Linked DNA regions of Arthrobacter sp. ERGS1:01. Each later gene encodes a partner of the first gene's protein in a complex. Links are inferred from orthologs where the notes say so. Each region holds a gene or a part of one and is shown on either strand. Other genes may lie near its edges.

Region 1 (3,141 bases):
CCGAACTTGAATCCGGCATTCACGGTATCGGCAAGAAAGTGGTTGAGGAAGCCGCCGAGGTGTGGATGGCCGCCGAGTATGAATCGGATGAGGCCGCGGCCGAGGAGATTTCCCAGCTGTTCTACCACCTGCAGGTCATGATGATCGCCAAAGGTTTGACCCTTCAGGACGTTTACAAGCATTTGTAGCCACACGCCGTGGCTGCTTGTCCCTGCTTGCCTGTCCTTGAACCGGCGCCCGCCGCGGGTGCCGCCCCTTTGCCGTAACTGACCTGAAAGAACCTTCCCATGCTTAGAGTTGCCGTCCCCAACAAGGGTGCCCTGTCCGAAGCCGCCTCCGCCATGCTCGCCGAGGCCGGTTACCGCCAACGCCGCGACAGCCGCGAACTGGTCATGGTCGACCCGGACAACAACGTCGAATTCTTCTTCCTCCGCCCCCGCGACATCGCCGTCTACGTCGGTGCCGGCACGCTCGACGTCGGCATCACCGGCCGCGACCTGCTCATGGACGCCCAGGTGGACGCCGACGAGCTGCTGCCGCTGGGCTTCGCCGCCTCCACGTTCCGCTTCGCCGGCCCGGTAGGCCACTTCACGACGGCCGCCGAGCTTGAGGGCAAGCGGCTGGCCACCAGCTACGACGGCCTGCTGCGCGAATACCTGGCCGAGCTGGGCATCAACGCCAAGGTGGTCCGCCTGGACGGGGCAGTGGAATCCTCCGTGCGCCTCGGCGTGGCCGACGCCATTGCCGACGTCGTCGAAACCGGCAGCACGCTCAAGGCCGCCGGCATGGAAATCTTCGGCGAGCCCATCCTGAACTCCGAAGCCCTGCTGATCGGGCGCCGCGGCGTCACCCCGCCCCCCGGCGTGGAGGTGCTGATCCGGCGCCTGCACAGCGTCCTCGTGGCCCGCCAGTACGTCCTGCTCGACTACGACGTGCCGAAGGTCCTCATGGAGAAGGCCACGGCGCTGACCCCGGGTCTGGAATCGCCCACGGTGTCCCCGCTGCGCGACTCCGACTGGGTCGCCGTCCGCGCCATGGTCTCCGCCAAGGACACCAACAGGATCATGGACGAGCTGTACGAGTTGGGCGCCCGTGCCATCCTCGTCAGCAGCATCCACGCCTGCCGCATCTAGTAGGAGAAGAGCATGAGCGTAGCCATCCGGGTCATTCCCTGCCTCGACGTTGACGCCGGCCGCGTGGTCAAGGGCGTCAAGTTCCAAAACCTGCGCGATGCCGGTGATCCGGTGGAGCTGGCCCAACGTTACGACCGTGCCGGTGCCGACGAGCTGACGTTCCTGGACGTCACCGCGTCCTCCGGCAACCGGGAAACCACGTTCGACGTCGTCTCCCGCACGGCCGAGCAGGTCTTCATCCCGCTGACCGTGGGCGGGGGAGTCCGCGAGGTTTCCGACGTCGACAAGCTGCTGCGGTGCGGGGCCGACAAGGCCTCCATCAACACGGCCGCGATCGCCCGCCCCGACGTCATCGACGAGATCACCCGGCGCTTCGGTTCCCAGGTGCTGGTGCTCAGCCTTGACGCGCGGCGCACCCGGGACAGCAACACGCCGTCGGGCTTCGAGGTCACCACGCATGGTGGCCGCAAGGGCACCGGCATCGACGCGATCGAATGGGCGCGCCAGGCCGCCGACCGCGGTGTGGGGGAGATCCTGCTGAACTCCATCGATGCCGACGGCACCAAGGAGGGCTTCGATCTGGAGCTCATCCGGCTGGTCCGCGCCGCCGTGCACGTGCCGATCATCGCCTCCGGCGGTGCTGGCAAGCCCGAGCATTTCCCGCCCGCCGTGGCGGCCGGCGCCAACGCCGTGCTGGCGGCGTCGATCTTCCACTTCGGCCCGGACAACGCGATTGCCGACGTCAAAGCGGCAATCCGCGACGCCGGCTACGAAGTCCGCTAACGCCAAAACGGTTGAGGGCCCAGATAATCTTCGGATTATGAACTGCTCCCCGAAAGTTGGACTGATTAATTCGGTTCCTTACTTTCGGGGAGTTTTTTATGGATTCGCGGAGTTCGTTGAGTGCTCGGCAGCGGGTTGCTGCCATAGGGTTGTTCGAGGAAGGCTTCGGCTATGGTGCGGTTTCTTCTCGGCTGCAGGTCAGCAGGGATGCCTGTAAGCGCTTGGAGCAACGTTTCAAGATTTGGGGTAGGGCCGCTTTGGATAGACGACCGGCTGTGCCAGCGTATTCATTTGAGTTCAAGATCAAGGTGGTTCGTCAGTTCCTCGCTGCTGAAGCAACATCGACGGAACTGGCCCAGTTGTATCACTTGAGTTCGCCGAAACTCGTTCAAAGCTGGGTTCGGCGGTATCGCCAGGACGGTGAGGACGCTCTCAAGCCCCGGCCGAGGGGCCGCCCACACACCGCCGTGGACCAATTGCCTACCGAGGTTAGCGAGCTTGAGAAGCTGCGCCTTGAGAACCAGCGGTTGCAGGCCGAGAATGCCTACCTAAAAAAAGTACGGGCCCTGAGGAACCAACCACCGCGTTGAAGGTTAGCGCCGTGATCGCCCTCAGGGCCTCTCACCCCTTGCCCCTGCTCCTGGCCGCGGCCGGGCTGCCCCGCTCTACGTTCTTCCACCGCCAGGCCGCGCTCACGGCCCCTGACCGGCACGCAGAACTCCGTGCCCGGATCCACGAGGTCTTCACCGAGGCCAAGGGCCGCTACGGGCACCGACGCATCCATGCGTTCCTGCGCCGCCAGGGATGGCAGGTGGCGAAGAAGACCGTGTTAAAGCTGATGCGCGCCGAGAATCTGGTCTGCAAGGTCCGCAGCAGTCGCCGCAGGTATTCCTCCTACAAGGGCCAGGTCGGCAAGATCGCTGAAAACCTACTCAAGCGCCAGTTCGTCACCGCGGCACCGAACCTGACGTGGGTGACCGATGTGACCGAGTTCAAGGTCGCGGACCGCAAGGTCTACCTCTCCCCGGTCATGGACCTGTTCGACCGCTCCGTGGTCTCCTTCGCGGTCTCCGAGTCGCCCAACACGGCCTTCACCAACCGATCGCTCAGCGAGGCGATCAGCACTCTGGGACCGGGTGAGGCACCAATGGTGCACTCGGACCAAGGATTCCAGTACCAACACGCCAGCTGGCAGAAGCTGCTCAGCAACGCCGGCATGACCCAA
Region 2 (3,306 bases), 350 kb from region 1 along the record:
CGTCTATGAAGCAGGCGAGGCGTCCCAGGCGATCGTGATCGTGGACGAGGCCTACGTGGAGTTCGCCCACACCGGCACGTCGAGTGCGCTGACCCTGCTCCCGGGCCGCCCGCGGCTGGTGGTGTCCCGCACCATGAGCAAGGCGTTCGCACTGGCCGGTGCCCGGCTCGGATACCTGGCATCCGCGCCCGAGGTCGCCGACGCCATCCGGCTGGTCCGCCTGCCCTACCACCTGTCGGCCATCACCCAGGCCACGGCCGTTGCGGCCCTGCGGAATTCCGATTCCCTGCTCGCCAACGTTGAGGCCATCAAGGTCCAGCGCGACCGCATCGTCACGGAGCTTTCCGCCATGGGGCTTGCCCCGGCGCCGTCGGATTCGAACTACGTGTTCTTCGGCGGGGTGGCCGACCCCCATGCACTGTGGGAAGCCCTGCTGGCCGACGGCGTGCTCATCCGCGACGTCGGCATCCCCGGCCACCTGCGAGTCACCGCAGGCACCGAAGCGGAGACCACCGCGTTCCTCGACGGGCTGCGGCGTTTCCTCAACGGCTAGCACAGCGCCACCACGGGGCCGCGGACCGCTTTGGCAAGAAGCGAGTCCTGTCTTCTAAACTGGTATCAAATGCAAACTCCGCCGCGCACACGCCTGCGCGGCCACGTGCCCCGGCGCGCCACCCCTGCAGTGAAGGATCAATTGAGATGACCGAGAACAGCCAGGCCGCAGGCCCGGGACGGACCGCGCGCCTCGAACGCGCCACCAGCGAATCCAGCGTGCTCGTCGAAATCAACCTCGACGGCACCGGAGTGTCCAACATCGACACCTCCGTCCCGTTCTACGACCACATGCTCACGGCGCTGTCCAAGCACTCCCTGATCGACATGACGATCAAGGCCACCGGCGACACCCACATCGACGCCCACCACACGGTGGAGGACGTGGCCATCTCCCTCGGCGAGGTGCTCAAGGTGGCGCTCGGGAACAAGGCGGGCATCCGCCGCTTCGGCGAGGCCACCGTGCCCCTCGACGAGGCGCTTGCCAATGCCGTGGTCGACGTCTCCGGACGCCCCTACCTGGTGCACGGCGGCGAGCCCGCCGGGCAGGAATACCACCTCATCGGCGGCCACTTCACCGGTTCGCTGACCCGGCACGTTTTTGAAGCCATCACCTTGCACGCCCAGATCTGCCTGCACATGACCGTGATTGCCGGCCGCGACCCCCACCACATCGTCGAGGCCCAGTTCAAGGCCTTCGCCCGGGCGCTGCGCTCCGCCGTGGAACCGGACCCGCGCGTCACCGGCATCCCCTCCACCAAGGGCCTGCTGTGAGTGCGGAAATTCCGGCACCTGCCGGGGAAGCCCAGCCCACGGTCACCGTCCTTGACTACGGCTCGGGCAACATCCGCTCTGCCGTCCGCGCCCTGGAGCGCGCCGGAGCAACCGTCACGCTCAGTGCCAAGCCCGACGACGTCCTGGGCGCCGACGGCCTGGTGGTTCCCGGTGTCGGCGCGTTCGGTTCCGTCATGGCGGAGCTGAAGAGTGTTGACGCCATCCGGATGATCGGCCGCCGCGTGGCAGGTGGCCGGCCCGTGCTCGGCATCTGCGTTGGACTGCAGGTCTTGTTCGACGCCGGCGTGGAACACGGCGTCCGCGCCAACGGCATGGGGGAGTGGCCCGGCACGGTGGAGCTGCTGCCCGCCGAGGTCGTCCCGCACATGGGCTGGAACACGGTCAAGGCCCCGGCCGATTCCGTCCTGTTCGAAGGTGTTTCCGACGAGCGCTTCTACTTCGTGCACTCCTATGGCGTCCAAAGCTGGGACTTCGACGTGATCCAGCCCAAGATGAAGCCGCCCATGGTGACCTGGTCCGAGCACGGCGCCCCGTTCATCGCCGCCGTCGAAAACGGGCCGCTGTGCGCCACCCAGTTCCACCCGGAAAAGTCCGGCGACGCCGGTGCCCGGCTGCTGCGCAACTGGGTCAACTCGCTGCGCAAGGGTGCCGCCTAAATGTGGTCACTGCTCCTGATGGCCCTGGCCGGTCTGTTGATCGGCGGCTGCTACACGTTCTACCAGCAAAAAGCGCCCCGCTGGATCCCGATCAGTTTCGCGTTCCTGGCCGTCGTGTCCCTACTGGCGGCCTACTTGTTCACGCTGTCCGGCTAAATCGCCACCCAGCCCCCATGTACCAATCAAAGATGTTGAGGACCCGATGACCACCACCGCCCCCATTCTGGAACTGCTGCCCGCCGTTGACATCGTCAACGGCCAGGCCGTGCGTCTCGTCCAAGGCGAGGCCGGTTCCGAAACAAGCTACGGCACCCCGCTTGACGCCGCCATGAAATGGCAGAACGACGGCGCCGAATGGGTTCACCTGGTGGACCTCGACGCAGCCTTTGATCGGGGTGACAACAAGGCGCTCCTGCGCGAGCTTGTTTCCACGCTGGACGTCAAGGTGGAGCTCTCTGGCGGCATCCGCGACGACGCCTCGCTCGAAGCAGCCCTGGAACTCGGTGCAGCCCGGGTGAACCTCGGCACGGCCGCCCTCGAGAACCCGGAATGGACCGCGAAGGTCATCGACCGCTTCGGCGAGAGGATCGCCGTCGGCCTCGACGTGCGTGGCACCACGCTTGCCGGCCGCGGCTGGACCAAGGAAGGCGGGGACCTCTGGGAGGTGCTGGCCCGCCTGGAGGACGCCGGCTGCGCCCGCTACGTGGTCACCGACGTCACCAAGGACGGCACCCTGCGCGGACCGAACGTGGAACTGCTGCGTGAAATGTGCTCCCGCACGGCCAAGCCCGTGGTGGCCTCCGGCGGAATTTCCAGCCTCGAGGACCTGCGCGTGCTGCGCGAGCTGGTGGGAGACGGCGTCGAAGGCGCCATTGTCGGCAAGGCCCTCTACGCCGGCAAGTTCACCCTGCCCGAGGCCCTCGACGTGGCTGGACGCCGCTAAAGACCATGACTGAGATGCCCAGGAAGCAGTTGCCCGGACACATCGCCGCGGCCCTGGCCGGCGCCGGCGGACCCACGGACTCGGCCGGGCAGCCGTGGGAGGGGCGCAGCCTGCCCGCCGAGGAGAAATACCACAACTTCGACACCGACGACGGCGCCACCGACGCCCGCTATGCCGCGGCGCTTGGGCGGCTGCTTGACGGCAGCGGCTCGGAGGCAGAAGTCGTCGCGTCGCTGGCGCAGGCCCGGGTGTTCATTCCCATCGTGGCCCAGCTGGCCGAACAGACCGTGGGGGAGAACGGCCTGGTGTCCGACAAGGAGTCGGACATGGCGCTGGTGACGGTCCAGGCCCCGGACGGCC

What was found.
Region 2: the proteins of hisF (region 1) and hisH are in contact, whole or in part, in a crystal structure (PDB 6RU0), measured with the Thermotoga maritima proteins. The link is inferred for Arthrobacter sp. ERGS1:01 from one-to-one orthologs. Residues at the interface, in WP_004080486.1 of Thermotoga maritima: Met1, Leu2, Ala3, Arg5, Ser40, Glu41, Asp45, Glu46, Ala70, Glu71, Ile73, Asp74, Ile75, Pro76, Phe77, Asp98, Lys99, Ser122, Gln123, Glu161, Thr195, Leu196, Asn247, Arg249, Glu251; in WP_004080484.1 of Thermotoga maritima: Asn15, Arg18, Arg22, Arg117, Leu118, Pro119, His120, Met121, Gly122, Trp123, Asn124, Asn134, Gly135, Tyr136, Tyr138, Val140, Tyr158, Glu180, Lys181, Ser182, Ser183, Lys184, Ile185.

Annotation. Positions count from the first base shown.
Region 1 is NZ_CP012479.1:1,155,536-1,158,676, forward strand. Bases 203-3,030 are described here. They hold hisF (imidazole glycerol phosphate synthase subunit HisF), read left to right. Parts: upstream 203-1,145; coding sequence 1,146-1,916; downstream 1,917-3,030. Other genes in these bases: hisG (ATP phosphoribosyltransferase), read left to right, coding at 288-1,133. Outside these bases: AL755_RS09110 (phosphoribosyl-ATP diphosphatase), read left to right, coding at 1-188.
Region 2 is NZ_CP012479.1:801,436-804,741, forward strand. The notes cover bases 170-3,162. They hold hisH (imidazole glycerol phosphate synthase subunit HisH), read left to right. Parts: upstream 170-1,322; coding sequence 1,323-2,003; downstream 2,004-3,162. Other genes in these bases: AL755_RS07490 (histidinol-phosphate transaminase), read left to right, coding at 170-553; hisB (imidazoleglycerol-phosphate dehydratase HisB), read left to right, coding at 700-1,326; AL755_RS23595 (hypothetical protein), read left to right, coding at 2,004-2,159; priA (bifunctional 1-(5-phosphoribosyl)-5-((5-phosphoribosylamino)methylideneamino)imidazole-4-carboxamide isomerase/phosphoribosylanthranilate isomerase PriA), read left to right, coding at 2,206-2,946; AL755_RS07510 (SseB family protein), read left to right, coding at 2,952-3,162. Also shown: more of AL755_RS07490, read left to right, coding at 1-169; more of AL755_RS07510, read left to right, coding at 3,163-3,306. UniProt on the Escherichia coli protein: IGPS catalyzes the conversion of PRFAR and glutamine to IGP, AICAR and glutamate. The HisH subunit catalyzes the hydrolysis of glutamine to glutamate and ammonia as part of the synthesis of IGP and AICAR.